DNA from 2 places in the Kribbella sp. NPDC048915 genome. Region 2 is predicted to be linked to the other one. Evidence: riboswitches for the same ligand, from Rfam matches in the RefSeq annotation. Region 2 holds a riboswitch; the other holds the start of a gene.
The links. Region 2 has a riboswitch for FMN ahead of ribD (bifunctional diaminohydroxyphosphoribosylaminopyrimidine deaminase/5-amino-6-(5-phosphoribosylamino)uracil reductase RibD). Riboswitches for the same ligand answer to the same signal wherever they lie in the genome.
Positions count from the first base shown of each region.

Region 1: linked by a shared signal. The riboswitch ahead of ribB (3,4-dihydroxy-2-butanone-4-phosphate synthase) and the one ahead of ribD (bifunctional diaminohydroxyphosphoribosylaminopyrimidine deaminase/5-amino-6-(5-phosphoribosylamino)uracil reductase RibD) in region 2 are both predicted to bind FMN.

Region 1 covers NZ_JBEZFT010000010.1:24,373-39,645, forward strand. The annotation lists gene AB0B82_RS08060 (PadR family transcriptional regulator) at 1-122, shown strand, start outside; gene AB0B82_RS08065 (hypothetical protein) at 119-1,330, shown strand; gene AB0B82_RS08070 (GNAT family N-acetyltransferase) at 1,332-2,057, opposite strand; gene AB0B82_RS08075 (adenylate/guanylate cyclase domain-containing protein) at 2,188-3,168, opposite strand; gene AB0B82_RS08080 (cyclic nucleotide-binding domain-containing protein) at 3,158-3,556, opposite strand; gene AB0B82_RS08085 (class I SAM-dependent methyltransferase) at 3,581-4,351, opposite strand; gene AB0B82_RS08090 (3,4-dihydroxy-2-butanone-4-phosphate synthase) at 4,342-4,689, opposite strand; partial or broken gene AB0B82_RS08095 (3,4-dihydroxy-2-butanone 4-phosphate synthase) at 4,781-5,545, opposite strand; gene AB0B82_RS08100 (threonine/serine exporter family protein) at 5,741-7,096, opposite strand; gene AB0B82_RS08105 (sugar-binding transcriptional regulator) at 7,086-8,063, opposite strand; gene AB0B82_RS08110 (DUF4038 domain-containing protein) at 8,106-9,584, opposite strand; FMN riboswitch at 9,632-9,765, shown strand; gene ribB (3,4-dihydroxy-2-butanone-4-phosphate synthase) at 9,859-10,485, shown strand; gene AB0B82_RS08120 (transketolase C-terminal domain-containing protein) at 10,469-11,455, opposite strand; gene AB0B82_RS08125 (transketolase) at 11,452-12,363, opposite strand; gene AB0B82_RS08130 (TIM barrel protein) at 12,360-13,355, opposite strand; gene AB0B82_RS08135 (carbohydrate ABC transporter permease) at 13,392-14,288, opposite strand; gene AB0B82_RS08140 (sugar ABC transporter permease) at 14,285-15,214, opposite strand; gene AB0B82_RS08145 (extracellular solute-binding protein) at 15,219-15,273, opposite strand, start outside.
Region 2 covers NZ_JBEZFT010000022.1:52,892-68,164, forward strand. The annotation lists gene AB0B82_RS14530 (polysaccharide deacetylase family protein) at 1-661, opposite strand, end outside; gene AB0B82_RS14535 (amino acid ABC transporter ATP-binding protein) at 789-1,526, opposite strand; gene AB0B82_RS14540 (amino acid ABC transporter permease) at 1,513-2,268, opposite strand; gene AB0B82_RS14545 (ABC transporter substrate-binding protein) at 2,268-3,122, opposite strand; FMN riboswitch at 3,358-3,491, shown strand; gene ribD (bifunctional diaminohydroxyphosphoribosylaminopyrimidine deaminase/5-amino-6-(5-phosphoribosylamino)uracil reductase RibD) at 3,707-4,702, shown strand; gene AB0B82_RS14555 (riboflavin synthase) at 4,703-5,386, shown strand; gene pnuC (nicotinamide riboside transporter PnuC) at 5,383-6,057, shown strand; gene AB0B82_RS14565 (bifunctional 3,4-dihydroxy-2-butanone-4-phosphate synthase/GTP cyclohydrolase II) at 6,058-7,296, shown strand; gene ribH (6,7-dimethyl-8-ribityllumazine synthase) at 7,296-7,766, shown strand; gene AB0B82_RS14575 (aminoglycoside phosphotransferase family protein) at 7,819-8,670, opposite strand; gene AB0B82_RS14580 (hypothetical protein) at 8,714-9,676, opposite strand; gene AB0B82_RS14585 (WYL domain-containing protein) at 9,739-10,704, shown strand; gene AB0B82_RS14590 (NAD(P)H-binding protein) at 10,842-11,474, shown strand; gene AB0B82_RS14595 (P1 family peptidase) at 11,605-12,573, opposite strand; gene AB0B82_RS14600 (MBL fold metallo-hydrolase) at 12,592-13,281, shown strand; gene AB0B82_RS14605 (phosphoribosyl-ATP diphosphatase) at 13,359-13,622, shown strand; gene hisG (ATP phosphoribosyltransferase) at 13,671-14,519, shown strand; gene AB0B82_RS14615 (PH domain-containing protein) at 14,530-14,991, shown strand; gene AB0B82_RS14620 (aldose 1-epimerase family protein) at 14,975-15,273, opposite strand, start outside.

The sequences.
Region 1 (15,273 bases), on a different contig from region 2:
CGCACCGCAAGTACTACGGGCTGAACAAGCGCGGCCACGAACTGCTCGCCGAATCCGCCAAGACCTGGAACCACTTCGCCGACACGATGTCGGTACTGCTGTCGAAGAAGGAGGCCGCGTGAACAGCACCCTGACCGGAGCGGTCGCGAGCTACCTGACGCAGGTGCGTGCCGAGCTCAGCGATCTGCCGCCCGGCGAACTCGAGGACGTCCTCCAGGATGTCACCGACCATCTCAGCGAAGTGGCCGGCGAGCTCGGCGACAGTCCCTCCTTCGGCGACCTGCAGAACAGGCTCGGGACACCACGGCAGTACGCCGACGAACTGCGGACCGCGGCCGGCTACCCGGCCCGCACCGAGCCCGCCGGCGAGGATCAGCTCAAGGCGGCCGGACGGGCCCTGGTCTGGGGCCTGATCGCCGCGACCGTCGGCCCGTTCTTCGTCGCGGTCGCGATCTTCGCCTGGTCGCACGATCTGACCGCGTTCTTCGGCGTGGTCGGGTTCGGTGTGCTGTTCGCGGCGTCCACGCTCGGGCTGCGGGCTTTGCGCGACAACGACCCGCGGATCGTCCTGGACACTCCGCGGGGCGCTCGGGGCGCCGCGGCGATCCGGGGCTGGATCGACCAGATTCCCGACAACGTGCGGCACGAACTGGTGACGATCGGCCAGCCGGTCTGGTGGGTCGTGCGCGGCATGATCGGCGCCGGCGGATTCTTCGCGCTGTTCGGGGCGATGTCGGTGACCGTGGTCGGCGCGATCGCGGGCGCCGCGCTGTCGGTGTGGATCGGTCGCCGCACTCAGCAGGACCGGCGCTGGCTGTGGTACGTCGTACCGCTCAATGTGGTCGCGGCGGTCGTCGTCCCCGCGTTCCTGGCCGCGGCGTACGCCGGTGCGTCGTTCGGCTTCCTGAACAACTACGGCCGCGACGACAGGTCGAACTACTATCCGCCCGACGGCCTCACCCTGAACGGGAACCCGGTCACGAACATCTACCCGTTCGATGCCCAGGGCAACCAGCTCTCGGTCCGGCTGTACGACCAGGACGGGATGCCGATCAGCCTGCCGCTGCAGGACTGTGCGGCCAATTTCCGGAAGCGGCCGGTGGACACGTCGAGCAATGTGTTCCCGCAGGCCGTCGTCACGCCGGACGAGAACGGCGACTATCTGGCGGACGACCCGGACAAGTGCAAGGACACAACGACGGCGCCGTTCACGCCGCCACCCGCCCCTGTCGCCACGACGTCGGTCAGTCCGACGCCGACCCCGACACCCGCAGCGCCGACCGGGAAGTCGACGCCCGGGGTGACCCTCACCGTCAAGCCGACGAGGTGACTCAGGACACGTGCGCGAGCGACGCGGCCGCAACCCGCCGATAGGTGTAGCCCAGACGCCGGTACACCGCGATCGCGGCCGCGTTCTCGCCGTCCACCATCAACGCCGCCCGTCCGTGCCGCTTCACCAGCTCGGCGGTGACGAACCCGCACACCTGCCGCGACAGCCCCTTGCCCCGGGCAACAGGATGCGTGGCGACCCCGGCCAGGAACCCGACGCCGGGCGCACTCCACGCATCCGCCGCGACACTCAGCAGCTGCCCGCGCTCACCGGTCACCGCGGCCCATCGCCGTACACCGGGATGTCCGGGCCACGCGTACGACGTGGGCGAGGCCTCCGCGAGCAAGGCCTCGACGCCGTCGCCGCCGTCCAGCCAAGCAGCCGCTGTCGTCACCGACGGCGGCTCGTCCGCGTCCATCCAGCCGAAGGCCGCGGAGAACCGCAGACCCGGAACCCGCGCCGCCAACTCCCGCATCAGGCGCTCCTCGCCGAACGGCCGGTACGACGACCCGACCTCGGCGAGCACCTCGGTCGTCAGCCGCACCGCATCGTCCACCGGCCCGACCACAGCCAACCGGTCGTGCTTCGACACCTTCGGTGAAGCGACCGCCACCGCGGCACCCGACGCCCACACCCGGACTCCGGGACCGAACCCCTGAGCCGCCCACTCGACGATCGAATCCCCACTCGCCTGCCTCAGCTCAGCCGGCGTCCTGATCTCGCGCACGCACGCCACGGTATGTCACGCGTGTCAGCTCAACAGGACGTGTCCGCCGATCGGCTCGCCCTCGCAGCGCACCTCACCCTGTAAAAGACCAGGATCTGCAGACACGTCCTGTCGAAGTGACACACCGGCCCTAGTCCGCGCGCTGGATCGCATACGGGACCAGGTGCCGATAGCCGCGGACGGCGACCCGCCGCAATCGGTGGGTGCTGTAGTCCGGGTGACCGTCCAGGGCGGCCGCGAGTTCGCGGTCGCCGAGGACGCGGCCGGGTTTGCATTCGGTGGTGAGTCGGGCGGCCAGGTTCACCACCTCGCCGTAGACGTCCCCGAGCCGGATCAGGATCGTGCCGTACGCGAGCCCGATCCGCAGTTCCGGCAGACTCTCGTCGGCGTTCACCGCATCCTGCAGCGCGAGTGCGATCGCGGCGCCCTCGGCGGCGGTGTCGGCCACGAACAGCACCTCGTCGCCGATCGACTTGATCACCCGGCCGCCGTTCAGCGCGACCACGTCGGCGGCCGTGCCCTCGAACCGCTCGATCAGCTCACCCAGCTCGGTCTCGCTCAGCCGACGGGTCAGCCGGGTGAAGCTGACGATGTCCGCGAAGCCGACCGCCCGGATGCCGCGGGCGAGCTCGTCCGAACCGGCCATGGCCCGGCCGGCCGCGGCCGCCAGGTGCCGGCGCCAGGCGTAGGTCTGCAGCCGTTCCATGGCCGGCAGCAACAATCCGGCGACCTCGATCGCCTCGTCCGCGGACAGCTTCGACCCGGCGAGGAAGTCCAGGAACATCGCCGACTGCCAGGACGCCAGCCGGGACTGCGTCTGGCCGAGTTTGCGGGCGAGCGAGGACTCCACCGACGCCTCGATGAACCCGTCGTCCTCGAGCGCCACGACCAGCCGCAGCGCCTCGACGTCGTCATCGGTAAAGGCGATCTCGTCGTCGGGCACGGTCGCGAATCCGAGCGCGTGCCACATCCGCTCGGCCCGCTCGATCGAGATCCCGGCCCGTTCGGCCACCTGGATCCGGGTGAACTTCCGCTCGCCGCCCAGCAGGGTCCGCTCGAACTCGCGCTGCATACTCGCGAGATCGACCACCCGCTCCGGCTCAGGAACCACCGCGGCGCTCGGCGATGGTGGCGTCGATGGCGTCCCGGAACGCCGGCAGCCGGCGGGTGAGGTCGTCGAACTTCTCCCGGGTGAAGTGCAGCAGTTGCAGCCGCGACTTCGCGGTGACGGTTGCCGTCCGCAACGTGTTCTTCCGGACCGCGACCTCACCGGCGATGTCCCCCGGGCCGAGCTCAGCGATCTCCACGCCCTTCTCCCGGACCGCCGCGGTGCCACTGAGGATCAGGTACGCCGCGTCCGGCGGCGTCTGTTCGAGGATCAGCGACCAGCCGGCCGGTACCGACACCTCTTCACCCGCACGGAAAATCTCCCTGATCTCGCGTCCGGACAGATCCGCGAACAGCGGCAGGTCCCGTGGGGACGTCCTACCCAGTGCCACGTCGATCCTCCTCGTCGGCCCCGCTCAACCCAGGTCGGTGCGGTGCCCGCCGGGCTGCTCCGGCGGTCCGCCGATGTTTCCAGTCGGTAACTCTAACGCACGCGCGGCGACCAGGAGGATCGGCGGGCGGCGGCGGTGGATGGCGAGTTCGGGGTGGGCCGCAACATGTTCGGCGGTCGGCACGGGCTCGTCGAGGCGCTCGACCCACAGGCCGTGCCGGCGGAGCGTGGTCACGACGGTCCCGATCGTCCGGTGATACTTCACCACGCCCGCGACGAACCAGGTCCGCTCGCGCCGCCCCTCGTCCGCGTAGTCGTCGACCACGCAGTCCGCGGCCACGACCGGCGCCGTCACCATCGGATGCTCGATCGTGAACACGAACGCCCCGCCCGGCACGAGCCAGCGCGCGACCCGTGCCACCAGATCGTCGAAATCCTCCACATAGTGCAGCGCCAGACTGCTCACGACCAGTTCCACCGACTCATGCGGTACGTCGAAGTCGGCGAAGTCGGCGCGCCGGTACCGGACCCGCGGATGCGGATGTGCCGCCGCCAGCATCCGCTCCGACGCGTCGACCGCCAGCACGTCCACGGCCCCCGCCTCGGCGAGCCGAACCGCCAGGTCGCCTTCACCGCAGCCAAGATCCACCACGCGCGCCCCGGCGACCGGCGGAAGGGCCGCGGTCATCGCGGGAATCTCCAACGGCTCATTGAGGGCCCGGCCCGATCGACGCAGCCGCCGGTAGCCGTCCAGGAAGGCGGGATCGTCGTACAGCGCGTTGCCTTTCACAACCATCGGGCCAGGTCGTGGATGTCGATCATCGGCAGCTCCCAGCGGAGCGCGAACTGTTCGAGGTCCGCGGCACCGGCCATCACGCCATCCGGACGCATCACCTCACAGCAGACGCCGACGGGCGCGAGACCTGCGGCCTTGCACAGGGCAACGGTCGCCTCGGTGTGCCCGCGGCGCTCGGACAGCAACCCGGGGCGGGCCGCGAGCGGGAACACGTGCCCCGGCCGAAGGAAGTCCTCGGGCGCCGCATCCGGCGACGCCAACCGCCGTACGGTCGCGGCGCGCTCGGCGGCCGACACCCCTGTCCCCGGCGCCGACGCAAGGTCGACTGGCACATGCATCGCCGTACCCTGGCGGTCGCCTTCGCCCCGGAATGGGGTCGATCTTCAGCCGGCGCAGTACGTCGGCGTCGCACGGGATCGTGGTGTGACCGCAGGCCTGCGTCAGCAGGAACCGCATCGCCTCGGGACGGAACCGCTCGCCGGCGAACACCACATCGCCTTCGCCCTCCGCGGTGGGATCCCAGACGACCACTCCACCGCCGGCAGCGATCTGCGCGACCACCTTCTGGACACCGATCTCACCGCTGAGGTGTCCGGCCCACGGCAGCCGCGCGACCGCACGCATCAGCTCGGGACCGTGCTGATCGCGCGCCATTCGCACCAGCAGGTCGCTCTCGAGGTTGACCCGATCCCCCGCGACCAGCGCACCGAGCTTCGTCTTCGCGAGTGTGTTCGGCACGAGGACGACCGAGAACCGGTCCTTCAGCAATTCGGCCACGGTCACGCTGACACCGTCGATCGCGACCGAGGTTTTCGCCACCAGGCGGGCCAGCAGGCGTTCCGGCGGTTTGATCCAGACGCGCTGCCCGCCCGGCTCCACGTCCACCCGCAGGATCTTGCCGACGCCTTCGACGTGCCCTTGGACCAGGTGGCCGTCGATGCGCTCGCCGATCGCCACCGGCAACTGGACGTGCATCGTCGCACCGACAGCGATCCGGTCCAGCGTTGTCCGGCGTTTGGTCTCGTCGGTGACGACCACGTGGATCTCGCCGAGCGGCGCCGGCTCCGCGGTGAACCTGATGCCGTCGAGGCACACCGCACCGCCCGGATCGACGGGGACGTCCGACGTCACCCGCAGCAGGTCGCCCTGGATTCCGGCGACGGTCCCGACGTGCTCAATTCGTCCTGTGAACATGCTTCGCTCTCCACCAACTCACGATGGGCCAGGGACGCGAGGTCCGAGCTGAAGCGGGGTATCACCGCGTGGCCCCGGTCGCACCGGGTCACTCCGCCTCGCGGCGAAGCCGACGGGCCTGGATCAAAGTCCAACCGTCACACCGTGGAATCGCACCAAACGGCAGTAAACCACACCCACAGCGACAACCGGCGGCTACGCGGCTCGGCGGCGGCGCCTGGTGGTACGGGTGGTGCGTCCGGTCCGGCGCCGGATCGGACGGCGGGGGCCGACCAGCCGCGGACCGGCCAGGCGGTCCTCGAGGCGGCGCGCCTCGCGGCGGATCGGCTGGGCGACGTACTCACCGAGGATCAGCCCGGAGGCGAGCGCGACGCCGATCGCGACCGCGGTGGTCAGGCTCACGATGCCGACCACCTGGCCGGCGTTCATCAGCTCGTAGAGGCCCTTGTAGATCGTCAGTCCGGGCAGCAACGGGATCGACCCGGCGACGACCACGACCAGCGGCGGTACGCCGGTCCGGCGGCCACCGGAGTACCCGCCGAGGCCGACGACGAAGGCCGCAGCGGCCGTGGACCACGCCGGGCCGAAGGACGCGCGCGTCATCAGCGTGAACACCAGCGAGGCGAGTGCGCCCATCACGGCGACGGGCAGCAGCGCCCGCAGCGGTGCGTACGTCGCATACGCGAACGAGACCGCCATCACCGCGCCGGACAGCACCATGATCGGCAGGTTCGCCAGCTGGACGGTCTGCGGCTCGACGCCCACGCGCATCCCGAACTTCACCGCGAGCGAGAGGCCGAGTGAGACGCCGGCGATGATGCCGCCGGTCAGCAGCATCGCCTCGAGCAACCGGGCCGCGGCGGTCACGTAGTACCCGGTGATGGCGTCCTGGACCGCACCGGTGAGGGCGATTCCGGCCAGCAGCAGGATGATGCCTGCGGCAACGACGAGCGATGGTTTCACCGGCGCGTGGACGGCGTACAGACCGAGCGCGACGGCGGTTGCCACGAACGCGCCGATCACCTGTTGGTAGAACGCCGGCAGCCGCTGGCGGCTGAACCATCGGTTGCTCGACTCGATCACGACCGCGGTCAGCACCGCGATCAGGGTGATCAGCCAGCCGCCGCCGAGCAGCAGCGTGGCGCCGCCGGCCATGCCGCCCCAGCCGAGCAGCGAGCTCCACCGTGGGTACGGCGGGCCCGCCGACGTGATCCGGGCGAGTTCGCGGGACGCCTCCTCGCGGGTCAGGTCGCCGCGGGCCAGGCGCCGGACCAGCCGATCGACCTCGGTCAGCCGGGAGAAGTCCTGCGAGCGGTACCGGACCAGCCGGATGTGCGTCTCCGGTGCCACGTCCGGCGCGGCCTGGTACGAGACCGCCATCGACGTGAACGTGATGTCCACCTCGCACCCGCGCAGCCCGCCGGCCGCGGTCACCCCGAGGATTGTCGCGGTGGCATCCGCCGTCCCGGCGCCGCTGGACAGCAGCACCTCACCGACCCGCAACGCCAGGTCGATGGTGGCGTAGACCTCCCGCTGCTCGTCAGGCTCCATCGAGCAGACGATTGGCCATCGCCAGGTCGGTGATCAAGATGTTCACCCAGCCGCCGAGGAGGGCGGCGCGGATCGCGGAGTACTTCCGCTCGCCGCCGGCCACGCCGATCCGGCGTGGCACCGCCAGCAACTCCTTCGCGGTCACCCCGATGACCCGTTGGTCGAACGTCGAACGCACGAGCTTTCCCTCTTCGTCGAAGAACCGGAAACACACGTCCCCGACGGCTCCGAGCCGGCGCAGCTCGTCCTGGTCGGCCTCCGCGACCGCGTTGCCGCTGCGCTGCAGCAGCGGCGAGGGCTCGAGGCTGCCGATACCGACCAGGGCGTCGGTGAGCTGTCCCCAGGTGCCCAGAACGTCCCGAACGGACACATCGTTCATCATCGCCCGGCGCACCGCGGGCGTCCCGACCAGGCCGGGCGCGGGCAGGTAGACCGGCATCCCACCGGTCAGCTCGGCGAACCGCGCGGTCAGCCGGGTGGCCTGCATCTGTACTGCGGCGTCACCCAGACCGCCCACGATCTGGACCACCTTGTCGACCACCGGGACGCTCTTGCGCGGCATCCGGTCGACGGCGGCGATCAACGTCTCGCTCCAGGACGAGATCCCGACCACGTGGCCGCCGGTCAGCGTCATGTCCAGGTACGCCGCCGCGCCCGAGCCGAGCGCGGGCAGTACGTCGTCCCCGACGCCGAGCGTGTCGACGACGACCGTGTCCCGCAGCCCGTACTTGCCCTGCAGCTCGTCCTCGAGGTCGCTGTGGACGCCGCTCGGCATCGTTACCACCGTGTGTACGATGCCGACATCCACGGCCTGCTTCAGCATCCGCGACACGCGCGCCTGGGACAGGTTGAGCTCGGCTGCGATCTGCGGCTGCCGGATGCCCTTCTCGTGGTACATCCGGGCCACTTTCGCGAGCAGCCGCAGCTCGTCCAGCCCGGGCCGGCGCACTGCGCGGTTGCTGTTCACGGAACCCCCTTCACTCCGGTATCACTGCGGCGACGAGAAGGACTATAGGCAGATGTAGACCCGCGGCGCCCCGCCCGCGTCCGGCAGCGGACGGTCCGCGGCCTCGCGTTTCCCGGTCGCGACCACCGAACCGTCGCGCGGATCGACGATCGTGTAGCCCAGCGGAACGGTGTCGTCGAAGACCATCACCGGCCCGCCGTGCTCCCGGTACACGATCAGGCCACCGCCCGGCAGGGTCAACGCACGACCCGAGATCGCTCGGGTCCAGTCCGGCACCATGTCGGTTGTCGGCAGCCCGGCCAGGATCTTCCCGAGCAGGCCGACGTACGTCGATCCCTCGAAGCCGAGTGCCTCGCGCCAGCCCGCGCCCGGCGCGACGAAGTACTCCGGGTGGCCCGGCTCGTCCGGATGCAACCGCCACTGCCACAGGCTGCCGGCACCGTAGACGACGCCCATCGTGCCGCCCGCGCACAGGTTGCTCCACGCCTCGTGGCCCTGCCACCAGCCCTCGGCGACGCCGGTCCGCCCGGTGTGTTCGTACGTCGGTTCGCCGTTCGCGACCGCTTTCACGGGCTGGTTGCGCCACATGTCCGCGACCCGCTCCTGGACGTGTTCGCCGTTGTGACCGGTCTGGCACCACTGGAAGTCCAGCCAGTCGGCGTCCTGATGGGCGTTGGCGTGGATGTGCGGCCGGTAGTGGATGCCGGTCGGCTGCGCGTAGCAGTCGATCGCGTGGACCTCGGCGCCACCGGCCGCGGTCTGCGGCTCGGTCCCCGTACCGTCGCCGCCGACCAGGTAGATCGCCGGCCGCGCGCCGTACCGCGCGACGAGATACCGGCAGTACGCGGCGTACTCCGCCGGCGGTACGACGGTGCCCGCGACGTCGAGGCCCTTCCAGCCGAAGCCGTGGAACACGGGCTGCAGCACCGGGACGATGCCGTGGTCGACGAGGATCGCGAGCAGCTCGTCGAGGTACTGGAAGTACTCGACGTTCAGCTTGGTCAGACGGCCGTCGGGGAGGTCCTCGAAGCCGACGCCGAACCCTTCGTCCTGGGTGCGGTCGCGGGGCCCGACCGCCCGCATGTCGGGTTGCACGGTCATCAACAGGACCGCGTTGAAGCCTTTGGACTTGCGGTCCGCGGCGTACTCCCGGACCTGGTCGGGTGTGGCGCGCCAAGGCAGCGCCCAGGCGGTGTCCGCGACCAGGAGTGCCGGGGTGCCGTCGGCGTGGACCAGGCTGCGGCCGCCGGGTGACATTTTCCAGAAGCCGTGCGCGTAGAACGGATTGCTTTCGCCGTCGGGCGCGGGTGACACGTCGAACTCGCCGGACTCGGAGCCGCTCGCCCAGCGCCACCGCCCGGCCAGCGGCGCCGCGAAGCGGACCTTGCGGTGCGCGTCACCGTCGTCGAACGTTGGCCGCCGCAGCACGAGACCGCTGTCGTGCTCGAACTCGACCGCCTCACCGGTGGCGACGAGCTCGACTTCACGCCAGACGGATGAGCGGAGAGATGAGATGGACATGACACTCCTGGAAGGCTGGATGCGGTTAAGCTGAGGCTGGAAAGAACACACGTGCTCTGGGGTCGGTGAAATTCCGAGCCGGCGGTGACAGTCCGCGACCCGTGACTCCGCGAGGAGGAGCGGTTGACCCGGTGGAACTCCGGGACCGACGGTGAAAGTCCGGATGGGAAGACGCACGTGACAGCTGCACGTCCCGGTCGCGAGGTCGGACCAGGCGTGGAGCGTGTCGTTGCCCCGGAGTGCCGTTCAGTGCGCTGCCGAGAGGACACCGACCGTGAACACCGTCACCAAGATCGCACCTCAGCTGGACACCGTCGACCACGCCGTCGCGGAGCTGGCCGCGGGACGCCCGGTCGTGGTCGTCGACGACGAGAACCGCGAGAACGAGGGCGACCTCACGTTCGCCGCGAGCCTCGCGACCCCCGAGTTGATGGCCCTGCTCGTCCGGTACACCAGCGGCTACGTCTGCGCGCCGGCCGCGTCCGAAGTGCTCGATCGGCTCGAGCTGCCGTTGATGGTGCCCGACAACCAGGACAGCCTGCGGACGGCGTACACGGTGTCGGTGGACGCGGCCACCGGCGTCGGCACGGGTATCTCCGCGGCCGACCGGGCGCGGACCGTTCGCGTGCTCGCCGATCCCTCGGCGCAACCCGCGGACCTGATCCGGCCCGGCCACATCCTGCCGCTGCGGGCCGTCGACGGCGGTGTCCGGCAGCGGCCCGGCCACACCGAGGCGACTGTCGAGCTGGTCCGCCTGGCCGGCCTGCCGCCGGTCGGGGTGATCGGCGAGCTCATGAACGACGACGGCACCCTGATGACCGGTGCGGACCTGCGGACGTTCGCCGACGCTCATGGCTTCGCGATGATCTCGATCGCCGATCTGGTCAGCTACCTGGGCTGAGCAGCTTCGACGGGTTGAGCAGCTTGCGGGCGGCGTCGGCGATGCCGTCGGCCGAGAGGCCGTAGCGGTCCAGCAGGTAACCGGCCGACCCGGTCGGCGCGAACTCGTCGATCCCCAGCATCGTCACCCGCGCCGGGTGGTGCTGTACGACGGTTTCCGCCACCGCGCCGCCGAGTCCGCCGCCCGGCACCGCCTCCTCGGCGGTCACGATGCCGGCCGTCTCCCGCGCGGCCGCGACCACGGCGTCGACGTCCAGCGGTTTCACGGTCGGCATCGACAGCACCCGGGCCGAGATCCCTTCCGCCTCGAGCTGTTCGGCCGCGGCGAGCGCCCGCCACAACACGGTTCCGTTGCTGATCAGCGTGACGTCGTCGCCCGCGCGGACCGTGATCGCCTGGCCGATCCGGAACTCGTAGTCGTCGCCATAAACCTGCGGCACGCTCATCCGGCTGACCCGGATGAACACCGGCCCCTGGGAGGCGGCGGCCCAGCGCAGTGCGGCGGCGGTCTCGATCGGGTCGGCCGGCACGATCACGGTCATGTTCGCGATCGCGCGCAGCCAGGCGATGTCCTCGATCGAGTGGTGCGTCGGCCCGAGTTCGCCGTACGCGACGCCCGGGCTCATCCCGCACAGCTTCACGTTGGTGTTCGAGTACGCGACGTCGGCCTTGATCTGCTCGAGCGCGCGCCCGGTGAGGAAGCAGGACGCCGCCGACACGAACGGGATCCGGCCGCCGTTGGCCAGCCCGGAGGCCACCCCGACCATGTCCTGCTCGGCGATCCCGACGTTGATCAGCCGGTCCGGGAACGCCTTGCGGAAGCTGTTCAGCTTGCTCGACCCGACCGAGTCGTTGACGACGCCAACGATCCGGTGGTCCGCCTCGGCCAGCTCGGCGAGCGTCGCGACGTAGGCGTCCCGGCAGTCGTACCTGGGCCGATCGGCGATCGACGGGGTCTGTACAGCTGTCATGCCGGCTCCTTGGCATATCCGGGAACAACCGTTTCCAGCTCGGTCAGCGCCTGCTGGAACTCCGCCGCGTCCGGCACCCGGTGGTGCCAGGCGACGTTGTTGCTCATGAACGAAATCGGGTGGCCCTTGTGCGTGTGGGCGATCACGAACGTCGGCTTGCCGGGCCGAAACGGTACCGACGACAGCACGTCCAGCAGCTCGCCGTGGTCGTGCCCGTTCACCTCGACCACCGCGAACCCGAACGCGGCCGCCTTCTCCGGCAGCGGGTCGAGGTCGTTGGTCTCCTTGGTGGTCGCGCCCTGCTGCAGCCGGTTCCGGTCGACGATCACGGTCAGCCGATCGAGCTGGTACTGCGAGGCCGCCATCATCGCCTCCCAGTTCGAGCCCTCCTGCAGCTCGCCGTCACCGACCAGCACATAGGTACGGCGCAGCGAGACGTCGAGTTTTGCCGACAGCGCGTGCCCGACCGCGACCGGGAGGCCGTGCCCGAGCGGGCCGGTGTTGGCCTCGACGCCGGCCACCTTGTTCCGGTTCGGGTGCCCGTTCAGCGCGGACAACGGCTTGAGGAACGTCGCCAGCTCCTCGACCGGCAGGAACCCGAATGCCGCGAGCGTGGTGTACAGCGCCCCGGCGACATGGCCCTTGCTCAGGATGAACCGGTCCCGCTCCGGGTCGTGCACCGTGTCGGGCGTGATGTCGAGCACCGCGCCGTACAGCGTGGCCAGGATGTCGATCGCGGAGAAGTCACCGCCGATGTGCCCCGCGCCGGCGTGGTGAACCAGCTTGAGGTCCTGGATCCGGATCTGCTTGGCAGCCTCGGCGATGTGCACGATCTGCTCGGCCCTACTGCTGTGAATCGGCAGCCGGCCGAGCACGGGCATCGTCGTGTGCTCTTGGGTCAGCGTCATGCCAGATCCGCCATCGAACTCAGCAGGACCTTCTGCACCAGGCGTTGCGCGGCGAGGGCGTCGTGGGAGGCCTGCGCCGCCGCGAGCGCGTCCTCGTCCAGTACGTCGAGCGCGTGGTGGACCGCCTTGAGGAAGCGGATCGCCTGCTTGGCGGCCTCGACGCTGTCCTCGCGGAACGGGAACTGGTCGAGCTGCCAGACGCCGTCCCAGTTGTTCTTGCGCAGCGTGTGGAAGAACTCGAACGTCTCGACCAGGTGGACCGAGCCGACCACCATGTCGTCGTCCCAGCCGCGCAGGTTGTCGTTGACGTCGATCGCGAACAGCCGGCCGTAGTCGATCGCCAGCTGCGCCGCGTCGGCCGGCGTCTCCTGGCCGTACAACGAGTGGCCGAAGTCGAGCAGGATGCCGAGGTTGGGCAGGCCGATCTTCTCGATCCCGAGCAGCGTCCGGGCGACGTTCGGGAAGATGATCTTCACCCGCGGCTCGCGCGGCTTGTACTCGATCACGAAGTTGATGTCCGGGTGCGCGGACACCAGTTCCTTGAGGCCGTCCAGGGCAAGGTTCCAGATGTCGTGATAGTTCACCTGGAACGGGTAGTCCCAGCCGTCCTGGCCCGGCCACAGCTTCACGTACGAGCAGCCCAGGTCCTTGGCCAGCTCGGTGGCGTCGTTGAGCAGCTCGAGCGCCTGCTGCCGGACCTTCGGATCCGGGTTGGTGATCGACCCCTTGACGAAGTCACGGGTGTAGATCTCCGGCGTGATCGCGATCGCCTTGAGGTTGTTCCGCTGCAGCGCGGCCTTCACCTCGTCCAGCGTCCCGTCGTACCCGGCGAACGGCCAGTTCAGGTCGACCACCGACAGATCGCCGACGGCACCCGCCTTGTCGATCTGCTCGAGCAGCCCGACCGGTTCGCCGTACCCGTCGGTGGCGTAACGGTCCTTGTAGGTCGCGAAGTGCCAGATACCAGCGCCGAAAACCGGCATGTCAGTCATGAGTTTCTCCTAGAGGTGGGGCGGGGTGTACGGCGGTCAGCCCTTGAGCGAGCCGGCGGTGAGGCCGCCGACGATCCAGCGCTGCAGCAGCGTGTAGGCGATCAGGATCGGCACCACGGCGATCAGGATGCCCGCCGCCAGGCCGGTGTTGTTGTTGGCGAACTGGCCTTGGAAGTTCAGCAGGCCGACCGGGATGGTCTTGTTCGCGTCGGAGTTCAGCAGGATCAGCGCGAACAGGAACTCGTTCCAGGTCGCGACCGCGTCCAGGATCGCCACCGTGACCAGGGCCGGTACCGACAGCGGCAGGATCATCGTGAAGAACACCCGCCAGTCTCCGGCACCGTCCACCTTCGCGGCCTCGATGATCTCGTCCGGGATCTGCCGGAAGAACGACTGCAGCACCAGCACCTCGAACGGGATGCCGAAGGCCAGGTACGGCCCGATCAGCCCGAAGATGCTGTCGGTCGCACCGGCCTGCCGCATCATGATGAACACCGGCACGATCGCGATGTAGATCGGGATCGTCAGTCCGAGGAACACCGCGAACATCACGGTCTTGCGGAACTTCATCCGCAGCTTGGCCAGCGCGAACCCGAGCATCGCCGAGATCAGCACCCCGAGCGGCACCTTGATCAGCGCCAGGATCGCGCTGTTCTTGTACGTCGCGGCGAAGTTGCCGATGCCCCACGCGTCCTTGAAGTTCGACCAGGTGAACTGCTCGGGCCAGGAGAGCGGACCGTTGCCGATGAAGTCCGACAGCGGGCGGATCGCGGTGATCACCAGGAGCGCCAGCGGCGAGATCCAGAACAACGCGACTACGAGCAAGACAAAGGTCAGGACCAGCCCGCGGCGCCCCTTCGGCGCCGAGCTACCGGACTCACCGTCAGACTGCGGCGGGGTCGCGGTGACCTGTGCCGGAGCTAATGCCGTCATGAGGCCTCCCTCGTCTGGGAGCGGACGTACGGGATACCCACGGCGATGGCGACCAGGGTGATGACCACTGCGATCGCGGTGCCGTAGCCGGCTTGGTAGTACTGGAAGACGTTGAAGTACATCCACGTTCCCATCACCTGGGTCGACGTACCGGGACCGCCGTACGTCATCGCGTAGATCATGTCGAAGACCTTGAACGAGTCGATCAGCGACAGCGCCAGAACGATGTAGTGCGCCGGCCGCAGACCGGGCATCGTCACGTTCCAGAACTGCTGCCACCGGGTCGCACCGTCGACGGTCGCGGCCTCGTACAGCTCGTTCGGGATCCCCTGCAACGCGGCCAGGTAGAGCAGCATCGGGAACCCGGTGCGCAACCAGATCGCCGGCACCATCACGGCCCACAGCGCGGTCGAGTCCTGGCCGAGCCAGGCGGTCGCGAGTCCGTCCAGTCCGATCATGCGCAGGAACGAGTTGATCGCGCCGTACTGCGGGTTGTACAGCCAGCCCCAGATGCTCGCGATCGACACCAGCGGAAGCACCGCGGGCGTGTAGAAGATCAGCCGCAGGATCGGCTTGCCGTGCACCTTGCCGTTCAGCGCGATCGCCAGCAGCAGACCGATCACCGTCGGGACGGCGATCGTGACCACGGTCCAGATCAGGTTGTTCCGGACCGCGGTCACCACGACCGGGTCCTGCGGCAGCTTCAGGTAGTTGTCCAGCCCGACGAACTCGTACGTCGAGCTCAGACCGTCCCAGTTCGTCAGGCTGAAGAACAGTGAGGACAACGCCGGGTACACCAGGAACGCGACGTACACCACCAGGGCGGGCAAGGCGAACAGCCACGGCGACCAGCGGCCGCCGCGTGAGGGTTTGCCCGCGGCGGGTTTGCCCGCAGCAGGCTTGCCGACAGCAACAGTCGAAGCCATGCGCTCAGCTCTTCGCCCAGGCGGAGATGACTTCCTGCATCTTCTTCGCTGCGGCGTCC
Region 2 (15,273 bases):
CGTAGCCCTGCGCCTTCAGCGCCTTCAGGATCACCGGCAGCGCGGCCACGGTCTGGGTCCGGTTGCCGCCGCCGTCGTGCATCAGGATCACCGACCCGTTGCGTACCTGCTTCAGCACCCGCTGCACGATCGCCGTCGTCCCCGGCCGCTTCCAGTCGCGGGAGTCGACGTCCCACACCACCAGTTCCTTGCCGATCGCCTTCGCCCGCTGCCGGACGGCCGCATCGACCCCGCCGTACGGCGGTCGCACACAAGCCGGCGTACTACCGGTCTGGGCGCGGATCGCCTCGTCCGTCGACGTGATCTGCTTCCGGAACGCGGCTGCGCCGAGGTGCCGCAGGTCGGCGTGGGTCCAGGTGTGGTTCTGCACGCTGTGGCCGGCCTGATGGATCCGTTTGGTCAGCTCGGGGTGCTTGCGGACACTCTCACCGACCTGGAAGAACGTCGCCTTCGCGTCGAACTTCGCCAGGATGTCCAGCACCTGAGGGGTGTACGCGGCGTCCGGGCCGTCGTCGAACGTCAGCACCACGTACTTCGCCGGCAGTGGGCTCGGCGCCGGTCCCGCCGGGGCTGCAGGTCCGGCTGCGGCCGGAGCGGGCGCGGGTGAGTCGGCCGGTGACTTCGCCGCGGCGACAACCACCGTGCCGATCACCGCGCTCACCAGCATCATCATCAACCAGCCGATGACCCTGTTCCCCGTGCGCGTCGTGCGGACGTTCATGTTCCCCCCAGGGCGGTGGGTGGTGGTGCACTACCTCAGCTGGACCTCACGTCAGCTGAAGGACACGCTAAAGCACCTGGGACAGAAATTGGCGCAACCTCGGCGACTCGGCCGCGCCGAAGATCTGCCCGGGTACGCCGGACTCGACGACCACGCCGTGGTCCATGAACGCGACCTGGTCCGCGACCTCGCGGGCGAATCCCATCTCGTGGGTGACCACAACCATCGTCATACCGGCCCCGGCGAGGTCGGCCATCAACGCCAGCACTCCCTTGACGAGCTCCGGGTCGAGCGCCGAGGTGGCCTCGTCGAACAGCATCACCTCGGGCTCCATCGCCAGCGCCCGCGCGATCGCCACCCGCTGCTGCTGCCCGCCGGACAGGTGCCCGGGCCGGGCGTCGGCCTTGTGTGCCAGGCCGACCAGTTCGAGTTGCGCCAGCGCGGCGGAGCGCGCGGCATCCGCGTCGAGCTTCTTGATCTTGCGCAGCGGCAGCGTGATGTTGTCGATCACGTTCTTGTGCGGGAACAGGTTGAAGTGCTGGAACACCATCCCGATCCGGCGGCGCAGTTCGTCGGGGTTGCCCCGCAGTACCGACTCGCCGCCGAGCCGCACGTCACCGGCGTCCGGCTCGAGTAACCGGTTGATTGCGCGCAGCAACGTCGACTTGCCGGAGCCGGACGGCCCGATCACGCAGGCGGTCTGTCCCGCGGGTACGGCGAGGTCGACGCCGCGCAGCACCTTGTTGCTGCCGAACGCCAGCTCGACGCCGGACACCTCCAGGCTGGTGCCCTCAATGGTTCGCATGGGCGAGCTCCTCCAGCTTGACGTCCTCCGGCTCGGCCGGCCGGCCCTCGCGCAGCCGCTTGTCGAAGTAGTTCACCAGGTGCGTCAACGGAACCGTGATGACCAGGTAGAAGATGCCGGCGAGCAGCAACGGCGACAGGTTGCCGTTGGTCGCGGCCGCGTCCTGGCCGATCCGGAACAGCTCGCGCTGGCTGGCGAGCAGTCCGAGGAAGTACACCAGGCTGGATTCCTTCACCAGCGCGATGAACTGGTTCACCAGCGCGGGGAGCACCCGTCGGACGCCCTGCGGGATGACGACCAGCCGCATGCCGCTGGTGTAGCCGAAGCCCAGCGCGCGGGCGGCCTCGAGTTGGCCCTTCTCCACGCTCTGGATGCCGGAGCGGAAGATCTCGCCGATGTAGGCGGCGGCGATCAGCGACAGGGCGAGGATGCCGAGCGGGTACGGGTTCGGGCCCCACCAGTGCCGGGTGATCGGCGACAGGCCCTGGCCGATCAGCAGGATGGTGAGGATCGCGGGCAGGCCGCGGAAGATGTCGGTGTAGATCTTCGCCGGCCACCGCAGCCAGCGCTTGGTGGACAGGGCGAGGACCGCCACGACCATGCCGAGCAGGGTGCCCAGCACGACCGAGGCGGCCGCCAGGATCAGGGTGTTGACCAGTCCCACCTTCAGCATCTCCGGCAGGACCGCCTTCATCGACTCCCAGTCGAGGAAGGTGTCGTTCAGGGTGGACCAGATGCCCATCAGGACTTGGGAGCCGTGAACTGGACCGAGCCGCTGCCGGGCTTGAAGTTCGCCGGTACGGCGCGGCCCGGGTAGTACTGCTCGACGAGCTTGGTCCAGGTGCCGTCGGCGATCACCTCGTCGAGAGCCTTGTTGACGGCCTCGCGGAGCTTGTCGTTGCTCTTCGCGACGGCGAACGCCATCGGCGCGTCACTGAGCTCCTTCGCGGCCAGGATCACCGTGCCGCCGCCCTGCTCCTTTGCCATCTTCTCGCCGATCTCGGCCGGTGAGACCCAGGCGTCCGCCGTACCGGCCTTGAGCTGGCCGAGCGCGGCGTTGTAGTTCGGCACCCGGACCGGGTCGAGGTTCTTGCCGGTGGCGTAGTCGTCCTGGACGGTGCCCTGGACGACCACGACGCGCTTGCCGGAGAGCTGGTCGAACGACGTGATCCCGGAGTCCTTGGTGGTGTTCAGCCCGAGGTAGCCGAAGTCGTAGCCGTTGCTGAACGCAACCGTCTTCTTGCGCGCCTCGGTGACCGTGATCGACGAGCTGCCGAGGTCGAACTGGCCGCCGTTCACCTGCGAGAGCAGCGCGGAGAAGTCGGTGCCGACGAACTCGGGCTTCAGGTTCAGCTTCGCCGCGACCGCGGTGATCAGGTCGTTGTCGAAGCCGGTGAACTTGCCGTCCTTCACGTACACGTTCGGCGGGGCGTCGGTCAGGGTGCCGATCCGCAGGGTGCCCGCCTTGATCAGTCCCAGATCCGGGCCGCCGGCGGCCGCATCCTCCTGGTCGCTGCCGCAGGCAACCATCGCACCGGCCAGGGTGACGGCCCCGATGACTGCGACAACCCGCCGAAAAGCGCCGAACGCGCGCACAACTGTCTCCTCTGCTGTCCAACTGCAAGCCAACGTGGAAAGGCGGAACGGTCGGTCCCGCTGTCAGCAAGCCAACACCGTCTCCGCCCGGCACATTCCGTGCCCGTCGAGGTATGAGACGCGACCGAAAGTCGAGTGATCTTGTGGTATATCGGCCGCGGCTGCGCCCAGGATGTGACCTGGGTCGTGGTGCGGATTGCGCGGGCGGGCATACTGGAGGCACGAGTGAACCCACTCGCGTGCTCCGGGGTCGGTGTAATTCCGAGCCGGCGGTGACAGTCCGCGACCCGATCGCTGCGGTACGGCGACCGGTTGACCTGGTGGAATTCCAGGACCGACGGTGAAAGTCCGGATGGGAGGCGCACGCGGTCGGCGGGTGCGCTCCGGCGCCCGGCGGCGCGGAGCGTGGGCGGCGAGCCCACGGGACCGCGGCGGCGAGGTCCGGCGAGACCGGACCGAGGTGCCAGGATCCGAGCGGTCCTGGCAGGGCGGCGGAGCGGACGTGCCGATCAACGGCCCCGGAAGTACGTCCGTACGACGAGGGGCCGCAAGTGAACGACGCGACGCCGATCGACATCGCCTGGATGCGCCGGGCGGTCGAATTGGCTGCGAGAGGGATCGGCAGCACGCATCCCAACCCGGTGGTCGGCTGTGTGATCACCGGTTCCGACGGACATCCGGCGGGTGAGGGCTTCCATGCCGTCGCCGGCGGCCCGCACGCCGAGGTCGAGGCGCTCCGGATGGCCGGTACCCGCGCCCGCGGCGGTACGGCGTACGTGACGCTCGAACCGTGCAACCACACCGGCCGGACCGGTCCGTGTGCCGACGCCCTCGTCGAGGCCGGGATCGCCCGCGTCGTGTACGCCGTACCGGATCCGAACCGCACCGCTGCCGGTGGCGCCGACAAGCTGCGGAGCAAGAACGTCGAGGTTCTCGAGGGGGTACTGCGGGACGAGGCCGAGGCGGTCAACTACGTCTGGCTGCACAGTGTCCGGGCCGGTCGGCCGTTCGTGACCTGGAAGTTCGCGACCACGCTCGACGGACGGTCCGCGGCGCCGGACGGCACCAGCAAGTGGATCACCGGCCCGCTCGCACGCGCCGACGTGCACCGGCAGCGGGCAGCCTGTGACGCGATCGTCGTCGGCACCCAGACGGTGCTGAACGACGACCCCGAGCTGACCGTTCGCGATGAATTCGACGTCCCCGTGGCGCGGCAGCCGCTGCGGGTGGTGGTCGGCGATCGGGAGATCCCGCCGACCGCGCGGGTCCGCAACGACCGCGCGGAGACCTTGCTGCTGCCGACCCATGATCCCGCCGAGGTGCTCCGGCAGTTGGACGACCGGCAAATCCGGCACCTCTGGCTCGAAGGCGGTCCGACGCTGGCCGCCGCGTTCCTGCGCGCCGGTCTGGTCGACCAGATCGTCGCGTACGTCGCCCCGGCCGTGCTCGGCGCCGGGTACGCCGCGATCGGCGACCTCGGTGCGGAATCGATCGACCACCTGCGGCGGTTCAAGCTAGCGGACGTCAGCCGCTTGGGCGACGACGTCCGGCTGACCCTGGTTCCTCTGGGAGGAAAGTAGATGTTCACCGGCATCATCGAAGAGCTCGGCACCGTGGAGTCGCTGGATCTGGTGGGAAGTGACGCCGCCCGGCTCACCATCCGCGGCGAGAAGGTGACCGAGGACGCCGCGCACGGTGCCTCGATCGCGGTCAACGGCTGCTGCCTGACGGTGGTCGAGTACGGCGGTGGCGCGTTCACCGCGGACGTGATGCGCGAGACGCTGCAGCGCACCAGCCTCGGCGGCCTGGAGAAGGGCTCGACGGTCAACCTCGAGCGCGCCGTCGCGGCGCACGAGCGGCTCGGCGGCCACATCGTCCAAGGGCACGTCGACGGCACCGGCACGATCGCGTCGCGGACCCCCGGCGAGCACTGGGAGGACGTCCGGGTGGCGACCTCGCCGGAGATCCTCAAGTACGTCGCGGAGAAGGGCTCGATCGCGATCGACGGCGTCTCGCTGACCGTGACCGACGTGGACGACGTGTCCGGGACGTTCGGGGTCAGTCTGATCCCGACCACGCTGGAGCTGACCGTGCTCGGCCGCAACCAGGTCGGGGACGTGGTGAACCTCGAGGTCGACGTGATCGCGAAGTACGTCGAGCGCCTGCTTGCCGCCGGCAACGGTGCCGGCAACGGTGTCGGCAACGGTGTCGGCAACGGTGTCGGCATCGGCTCGGGCACGGACCGGAACGGAGCGCAGGAGTGAACCCGATCGACTGGCTGCTGCACTCCCAGGTGACGATCGCCGGCTCGCCGGTGCTCGTCCGGGAGATCGTCGGCAACGTGTTCGGCCTGGCCAGCGCACTGTTCGGCATGCGCCGGCTGGTGGCCGCCTGGCCGGTCGGCATCGTCGGCAACGTGCTGCTGTTCACGGTCTTCGTCGGCGGGATCTTCGACACCCCGCAGGACAAGGACCTCTGGGGTCAGGCCGGTCGGCAGGTGTTCTTCGCGCTGGTCAGCCTGTACGGCTGGTACCGCTGGTACCAGACCCGCCACGCCGGTGCGGCGACGGCCGTGCAGCCACGCTGGGCGACCGCGCGGGAGCGGATCGAGCTGCTCGGGATCGGTGTCGTGCTGTACGCGATTTCGTACTTCGTACTGCAGGCGCTCGGTTCATGGGGCCCGCAGTGGGACGCGTGGATCCTCACCGGTTCGATCCTGGCGACGTACGGGATGGCCCGTGGGTTCGTCGAGTTCTGGCTGATCTGGATCGCCGTCGACGTGGTCGGCGTACCGCTGCTGGTGCAAGCACATTTCTATCCGTCCGCCGCGATGTACATCGTGTACGGACTGTTCTGCGTCCTCGGATTCGCGTCCTGGTGGAAGATCCAGGACCGCGAGCGGGCCGAGACGCCCGAGCCGATGGCGGTGGGCTAGATGGGTGACGTACTGAAGCTCGACACGATCGAGCACGCGATCGACGAGATCCGCGCCGGCCGGCCGGTGATCGTCGTCGACGACGAGGACCGCGAGAACGAGGGCGACCTGATCTTCGCGGCGTCCAAGGCGACGCCCGAGTTGCTGGCGTTCCTGATCCGCTACAGCTCCGGCGTGGTGTGTGTGCCGATGGAGGGGGCGGAGCTGGACCGGCTCGGCATCCCGTTGATGACGCCGCACAACCGGGAGCGGATGCGGACGGCGTACACGATCTCGGTCGACGCCCGCGACGGGATCTCCACCGGCATCTCGGCCGCCGACCGGGCGCGGACGATTCGTGTGCTGACCGATTCCGCCTCGGAGCCGTACGACCTGGTGCAGCCGGGCCACGTGTTCCCACTACGCGGCCGCGAGGGCGGCGTACTGGTCCGGCCGGGGCACACCGAGGCCTCGATCGACCTGGCGCGACTGGCCGGGCTGACGCCGGCGGCGGTGATCTCGGAGCTCGTGAACGACGACGGGACGATGAAGCGCGGTCAGGAGTTGCGCACATTCGCCGACGAGCACGGCCTGGTGCTGGTCTCGATCGACGACCTGATCCGGTACCGGCGGCGGACCGAGTCGCAGATCCAGCGGGTCGCGACGACGACGCTGCCGACGCGGTACGGCGACTTCGTTGCCCACGGCTACCGCAACATCGTGGACGGCTCGGAGCAGCTCGCGCTGGTGCGCGGTGAGATCGGTGACGGGCCCACGCTGGTTCGGCTGCACTCCGAGTGCCTGACTGGCGATGTCTTCGGGTCGCTGCGCTGCGACTGCGGTCCGCAGCTGGACGAGGCGCTTCGCCAGGTGGCTGCCGAGGGCGGGGTGGTCGTGTACCTGCGCGGTCACGAGGGCCGCGGGATCGGCCTGCTGCACAAGCTGCAGGCGTACGAGTTGCAGGATGCCGGCCGGGACACGGTCGATGCCAATCTCGACCTCGGGCTGCCGGCCGACGCGCGCGACTACGGGACCGGCGCGCAGATCCTCGCCGACCTCGGCGTGACCTCGGCGCGGCTGCTGACGAACAACCCGGACAAGCTCGCCGGAGTGCAGGGGTACGGCATCGAGGTGGTCGAGCGGCGCGGCATCTTCATCGACCCGACCGAGCACAACCTGCGGTACCTGCGGACCAAACGTGACCGGATGGGCCACCATCTGCCAGGTGGCGTGTTGACCGAAGAGAACGGAGCCGGATGATGTCGGGCAGTGGAGCACCCACCATCGAGGTACCCCGCGTGGAAGGCGCCCGGGTCGCGATCGTCGCAGCCCAGTGGCACCCGAAGGTCACCGACGGTCTGCTCGCCGGTGCCCTCCGCGCAGTGGCAGACGCCGGTGCCGAGCACACGGTCATCCGCGTGCCCGGCTCGTTCGAGCTGCCGGTCGCGGCGCTGCACGCGGCCAAGGCCGGGTACGACGCCGTGGTCGCGCTCGGCGTGGTGATCCGCGGCGACACCCCGCACTTCGAGTACGTCTGCCAGGCGGCGACCGAAGGCCTGATGCAGGTCGGCGTCAGCACCGGCGTACCGGTCGGCTTCGGCGTCCTCACCTGCGACAACGACCCGCAGGCCCTGGACCGCGCCGGCCTTCCCGACAGCCGGGAGGACAAGGGGTACGAGGCCACCGAGGCCGCCCTGGCGACGCTGGCCGCGGTCCGCCGGCTGTCCTGACCGACAAGCGGTCCGTCGGCGGTCCTGACCGACAAGCGGTCCGTCGGCTGACCTAACCCGCGAGGGTGTCGAGTGTCGGCCACGGAGCTCCCGCGCGCAGTGAGCGCAGGAGCTCCTCGCCGAACCGGCGTCCGTCGGGGAACTGGTCGCCGGCGTCCCAGCGCCACGCCGCGACCATGGCGAGCACGAGCTGCCGGCAGGCGTCCAGAAGCTCGGCGTCGATTCCCGGGTAGTGGTCGCAGACCGCCTGCGGCACATGGGCGAGATCGAACTCGACCGGGCCGCGGCAGCACGTCTCGAAGTCGATGAACAGCGTGCCTGCCTCGGTGGCGAGCAGATTGCCCGGATGGGGCTCGCCGTGCAGCAGTTGCTCCGCGGCGCCGCGCTCCTCGATCGCCTTCCGGACGCTGCGCAGTCGGTCGCCCAGGAACGCGCGGTCGGCGTCACTCAGTTCGGGCGAACGAGTCGGGTCGTCGACGATCTCCTCCGCCTCCGCGACGCGATCCGTGAACCGCGGGCTTGGCAGGCCGATCGTGCGCATCCCCACGTGCAGTCGCTGCAGCGCGTCGGCGTACTCGATCGGCGAGACGTGTGGTGTCAGCGGTTCGTAGTACGTCCACAGCGTCACGGCGAAGCCGTCCTCGACGTACACCTTCGGCTCCACGCGCGGCTCCAGCGACACCACCGGGCTTCCGGACGTGGCGAGTTGCCGGGCGAGGTCGACCTCGAACTGCGCGACCTCTTCACCCAGGGGAGCGACCCGGGCGAAGGTGTCGCCCGGCGTGATGCGCAGCGCCAGCTTGTTCGAGTTGTGCAGCACTGTCGCCTCGTCGGCCGGCAGTCCCTGCGAGCGGGCGATTGCTGTTGCGGCCGCGATCGCCCGCTCGATGTCCGGGGTGTCCATTCCTGGCAACCTACCCGGGCGCTCGCCGGCTGTCCGGTGGATTTCACTCGATCCGGCTGTGCTCCATGAGCCAGTTGGTGGTCCAGGTCCGGCCGTTGTCGTTCGAGAACGTCTGCTCCCAGGCAGCCTTGTCGGTCCCGGTGGTCCAGTGGAAGCGGACGTCGATCGGCTGCCCCTCCCACTCGTCAGGCCCTTCGAAGACGCCGGTGCCGTCCGGTCCGAAGGAACCGACGACGGGTGATTCGAGCTTCCCGCGCTTGCTGTTGATCCAGTGAATCGACCAGGTCTTGGTCTCCGGGTCGTAGATCCGGAACGTCGCGCCGCGGAACCCTTCGCTCGGGAACCAGCCCTCGTCGAAACTGATCGCACCGTCGAGGTACGTCGTGGCCTGCAGCGTGGCGTCGTGCTCGTACCACTCGTGTGGCTCGCCGAACACCGGACGCCGCCGCCGGTTGTGGAACGACCAGCGGCCGACCAGGAAGTCGAAGTCGTCGGTGACCTTCGGTACGTCGAGGGCGGGTGGGGGAGTGTCCCGCCGAGTGAAGTCCATGGTCCAGTTGGTCTCCCAGGTCTCGCCGCCGTCCTCGGAGTACGCCTGCTCCCAATGTGCGCTGTTCTCGGTGATGTCGGACCACTCGAAGCTGCACAGGATCGGCCGGCCCTCGTGGGTGTCTTCACCGACCAGCCGGCAGCGCGACCCGTCCTCGGTCCATGCGCCGTGCACCGGTGGGAAGAGCGTCATCGTCTTGCTGCTGATCCACCAGATGCTCCATTGCCTGGTCTCCGGGTCGAACAAGCGCAGCGACAATCCGTACACCCCCTTCGTCGGGAAGCGTGTCTCGTCGATGCTGATCTGCCCGTCGAAGTACGTGTGCGCGGTCGTGGTCCCGTCGTACTCGATCCACTCGTCGCAGCCCGCGAGGCGTTCCTTGAGTTCGCGGTGGTGCACGTCGTAGTACCCCTGGAAGAAGTCGAAGTCGCCGGTCAGCTTGGTCCAAGTCGTCATACGGACCAGCCTGCGGCCGAAACCTGACAATCCATGGCAGTGATAACGGCTAACCTCGAAACATGCGTTCGAGCCGGCTGTTGTCCATCCTGCTGTTGCTGCAGACGCGCCGGCAGCTGACCGCGCGCGAGCTCGCCGACGAGCTCGAGGTGTCGCTGCGGACGATCTACCGCGACGTCGAGGCGCTCGCGGCCGCCGGCGTGCCGGTGTACGCCGACCAGGGCCGCGCCGGCGGGTACCGTCTGGTCGAGGGGTACCGCACCCGGCTGACCGGCCTCACCGAGCAGGAAGCCGCCGCGTTGTTCCTGGTCGGGATGCCCGGTGCCGCCGCCGCGCTCGGCCTGACCGCGGAGACGAGTGCCGCCGAACTCAAGCTGCTCGCCGCGCTCGCGCCCGACCAGCGCGACCGCGCCGGACGGCTGAAGAACCGTTTCCACCTCGATCTGCCCGCCTGGTACCGGGACGCCGAAACCTCGCCGCAGCTGTCCGCGGTCGCCGACGCGGTGCTCCACGACCGCCGGATCAAGGTCCGGTACCGCCGGTGGGAGGAGCCGCGTGAGGTCGAGCGGATCCTCGAGCCGTACGGGTTGGTGCTGAAGAACGGCAGTTGGTATGTCGTGGCGTCCGCGCCGGGTGGTGTCCGGACGTATCGCGTGTCGAACATCCTCGACCTGACGCCGACCGACGAGTCGTTCGAACGACCCACGGACTTCGAGCTCGCACGCTTCTGGCAGGACCACCTGGAGAACTTCGACCGCGTCCGGTTCACCGCCGAAGCGGTCGTCAAGGTGTCACCCGGCCTCGCCAGCACGATGCACGACGTCTCCTATCCGGCGCTGGTGAAGGCGGTCGATGCCGCGGTGCCCGAGCCGGACGGGAGCGTGGTGGTGACGATCCCGATCGAGTCGGTCGCCAACGCCGCGGCATCGCTCAGCCGCTTCGGCGACGCGGTCGAGGTGCTCGGACCGCCGGAGCTCCGCACCGAGCTGCGCACCCTCGGTCAGAAGCTGCTCGACCTCTACCCCTGAACCTCCAGCACTGCAGAACCTCCGAAATCGGGCCTGGTAACCGCTTTCTGGGCGACTTCTGCATACCTGGGCGTCCCCACCCAGATTCTCTCTATCCCATATATTACGATTCTCGTACTATGCGGAGGGAGACGGCGGTGAGAATCACGGTGTTCGGGGCGACCGGTGGGATCGGTGGACAGATCGTCCGGCAGGCGCTCGAAGCGGGGCACAAGGTGACGGCGGTGGTCCGGTCGGCGTTCGAGGTCACCCATCCGTCGCTGGAGGTGGTCCGGGTGCCTGGGCTCGATGCGGCGGACCCGTTGCGCGAGGCCGTCGACGCAAGCGCGGCGGTGATCTCGGGCGTCGGGCCCCGCGGACGTAAGGACGGCCCGGTCGCGTCACGCAGTACGAAGTCGATCCTTGCCGCAATGGAGGCAACCGGGGTACGGCGGTTCGTCGCGGTCTCGGCCGCGCCGCTCGGACCGATCCCCGCGGACGAAAGCTTCCTCAACCGGCGGATCCTGTACCCGGCGATCAACTGGTCCGCTGCCGACGTGTATGCCGACCTGCGCGTGATGGAGGCGGACATCGCGTCGAGCCGCACGGAGTGGACGATCGTCCGCCCGCCGAAGCTCACCGACAAGGCGCTCACCGGCCAGTACCGAACCGTTGTTGGAGGCACCGTTCCGCGCACCCTCTCGGTCTCGAGGGCGGACGTCGCGCACCTGATGCTCGCGGTACTCGACGACCCGGCGACGATCGGGCAGCCGATCGGGGTGGGGTGCTGATGATCCACAGGCTGAGCCCGAGGTCCGCGATCGCTGGCAGGTCGCCCATGTGATCCGCACGGTCGCGGCCGTCCTGGCCTTCGGCACGCTCGTCACCTCAGCCGTTCAGACCCGGACGAGCGACCGCGTTTCAGTGCCTGCTTAAGGCCTCGGCGACGAGGCCGTGGGGGAGTGCGCGAGCGGTGCGGTCCTGGAAGCCGGTGGTTGTCTCGGCCATCGTCAACGAATTGAGCAACGCTTCCTCGACCGCCTCGGTGACGGCCTGGAACGGGCCACGAAGGTCGCGGTCGGCGAAGCCGGACGTCCGGGTGGTGCTGAAGGCGATCGCGTAGTCCCCACTGCCCGGCGCGTAGTCGGACCCCACGCGGCCCATCGCGAAGACCGCCCGTCGGGCCAGCCGGCCGAGCTGTCGGGCATCGAGCGGGAGATCGGTCGCGACCACGATCATGCAGGAGTTCCCGTCCGCGTCGATCGGCTCGGCCGGGATCGGACGCCCGAGAACGGTCAGCAGACCGGAGAAGTTCGCCTGCACCAACGCCCCGACCGTGTTCCCGGACAGCGCCCGCGAGGCCGTGCCGATCCCGGCTTTGAATCCCAGCGCCGTGGTCCCCGTCCCGGCGCCCACGCAGCCTTCGTCCGGGAGCGCGGACGACGCCGAGTCGAGCGCGGCGAACACGTGCTCGGGCGTGATCGGACGGCGGCGAATGTCGGAGAGCTGACCGTCGTTGGTCTCCCCGACCACCGGGTTGAGGCTGGTGGCCTTCGGGTTGCGCTCGAGCAGCCAGGTGATCAGCGCATCCGCGACCCGGAAGGTGCTCAACGTCCCGGTGAGCAGGATCGGCGTCTCGATCACCCCGAGCTCGTCGACCTGCGTACTGCCGACCAGCTTCCCGTACCCGTTGCCGACAGCAATCGCGGCCGGCAGCGTCTCCGCCCACCCGTCGGGCACGATCGCGGTGACGCCGGTGTTCAGCCCGTCGCCGGTGATCGTGGTCTGCCCGACCTGTACGCCGGGCACGTCGGTGATCGCATTGAGCGGTCCGGTGGGCAGGGTGCCGACGACGACGCCGAGTTCGCGCGCTCTCCGTGGACTGTGCATCCAGCTATCGTCGGCCACATGCTGCAGCACCTGGCCGGCCGGGTCTGGATCTATCCGCACGACCCCGATCCGGACGCGATCCGTCCGTCCGTCGCCGTGATCGCCGACGACCGTGGCAGCGTCCTGGTCGACGCCGGCAACAGTCCCGAACACGCCCGGGCGATCGGTACGGCGATCGCCACAGCCGGCCTGCCCGCGCCGACCTGGCTCGTCTACACGCATCACCACTGGGACCACACCTGGGGCGCCGGCGCCTGGCCCGGCGTCACCGTCGTCGCCCACTCCAGTGCCGTCGACCTGCTCGCGGCCGAGGCCGAGCGCCCGTGGAGCCACCGCTACCTGCACGACCAGGTCGAGTCCGACCCGAAGCTCGGGCCGAGCTTCCGCGCCCGAGCCCTCGCCGTCCCCGACTGGACCGATTTCCGGATCGTCCCCCCGGACCGGACCTTCGACGACACCCTCACGCTGCCGAACGGCGTCGTACTGCGGCATGTCGGAGGCAACCACGCGCCCGACTCGGTGATCGCCGTCGCCGACGGGGTCGCGCTGCTGGGTGACGCGTTCTACCCGCCGCCGTACCACCTCCGCACGCCCGAGGGCACCATGGACTACGCCATGGTCAAGCGGCTGCTGGCCGAGCGGCACGACTGGTACGTCGACGCGCATTCACCGCCCCGCACCCGCTCCAGCGCGTCGACTGTGACCTAGAGCAGGTCAGCGAAATGGGTCCGGTCGGCGGACCTGGGGGCCGGGGTCCGGCCTGGGCCCCGTAGGCTGGGGGCGCGATGAAGAGTTTTGAGGAGCTGTTTGCCGAGCTGGGAGAGAAGGCGGCGACGCGGCCGGAAGGATCCGGGACCGTGGCGGCGCTGGATGCCGGCGTGCACGCGATCGGCAAGAAGCTGGTCGAGGAAGCCGCCGAGTCCTGGATGGCGGCCGAGTACGAGAGCAAGGACCGGGCCGCGGAGGAGCTGTCACAGCTGCTGTACCACGCCCAGGTGATGATGCACGCGCTCGGCCTGGACCTCGACGACGTGTACCGACATCTGTAGGAGCGACTCCACAGATCACCGGTTCACACCTCAGAAAGGGCAGTCACCATGCTGCGCGTCGCAGTACCGAACAAGGGCTCGCTCAGCGAAGCAGCCACCGAGATGCTTGTCGAGGCCGGCTACAAACAGCGCCGGTCGACGAAGGACCTGACCCTCACCGACGCGGCCAACGAGGTCGAGTTCTACTACCTTCGCCCGCGGGACATCGCGGTGTACGTCGGCGAGGGCACGCTCGACGTCGGCATCTCCGGCCGTGACCTCGTGCTGGACTCGCACGCGGACGCGCACGAACTGATGAACCTCGGCTTCGGCGCCTCCACCTTCCGGTTCGCCGGGCGGCCGGGCGTCGCGGACTCCGTCAAGGACCTCGCGGGCAAGCGGATCGCCACGTCGTACGCCGGGGTGCTGCAGGACTACCTGGGCGAGAATGGAGTCGAGGCGTCGGTCGTGCGCCTGGACGGGGCCGTCGAGTCGGCCATCCAGCTCGGCGTCGCGGACGTGATCGCGGACGTCGTCGAGACCGGTACGACGCTGCGTCAGGCCGGTCTGGAGGTGTTCGGCGACCCGATCCTGCAGTCGGAGGCCGTGCTGATCAAACGGAACGGCGCCGACAGCCCGCCGAACGGCCTGCAGCAGTTGGTCCGCCGGCTCGAGGGCGTCCTGATCGCCCGCAACTACGTGATGATGGACTACGACATCCGCGCCGAGCAGGTGGACGCGGCCACCGCAGTCGCGCCCGGCCTGGAGTCGCCGACCGTGTCCCCGCTGCACCGGCAAGGCTGGGTCGCCGTCCGGGTGATGGTCAAGCGCGCCGAGGCGCAGCGGCTGATGGACCAGCTGTGGGAGGTCGGCGCCCGTGCGATCCTCACCACGGACATCCACGCCTGCCGGATCTGAGATCACCGCCATGCCCGGGTCGTCGGACGCGCTGTACGGGTTCCATCCGCGGATCATCGCGCTGATGGCGACCGGCATGGGGCTGTCGCTGATCGTGATCTTCGGCGTCATCTGGTTCCGGCTGTCGCCGGCCGACCGGGAGAGCTTCGACTGGTTCCAGCGCGCCACGTTGCTGCTGTTCTTCGGCGCGGTGCTCTGGATCCTGTACCGGATGTCGACGCTGCGCGTGACGGCGTACCCGGACCGGCTGCGGATCCGGAACGTGTTCAAGTCCTACACGCTGCCTTGGGCGGACGTGACTGCGCTGAGGTTCCGCTCGGGGGACGCGTGGCTGCAGCTGTTCGACGCCGACGGCAACCGGATCGGCATCCTCGCGGTGCAGGCCTCCGAAGGTGCGCGGGCGACCAAGGCCGCCAAGGAACTGGCAGCCGTCGCCCGCGACCACGGCGCCGGGCCTAAACAGACACCGTGAAGCTGGTGGTGTGCGCCTCGCCCGGCTGGAGAACCACCAGGTCCTGACCGGTGCGGAAGGCGTCCGGCGGGCAGGTCATCGGCTCGACCGCGAGCGCCGTACGCCCGACCGCCTCTCCGGTGAACAGCTGCATCCACGGGGTGTCGCTCGTCAGCACCGAACGGGCGCCGCTGTCCGGGTCGGTCAGCGACACCGACCACTCGCCGCCCAGACCGGTGAAGGCGTTGTCGATCGTCGTCGACCCGATCGGCCGGCCGCCGCTGAAGTCGTACGGCGAGTCCG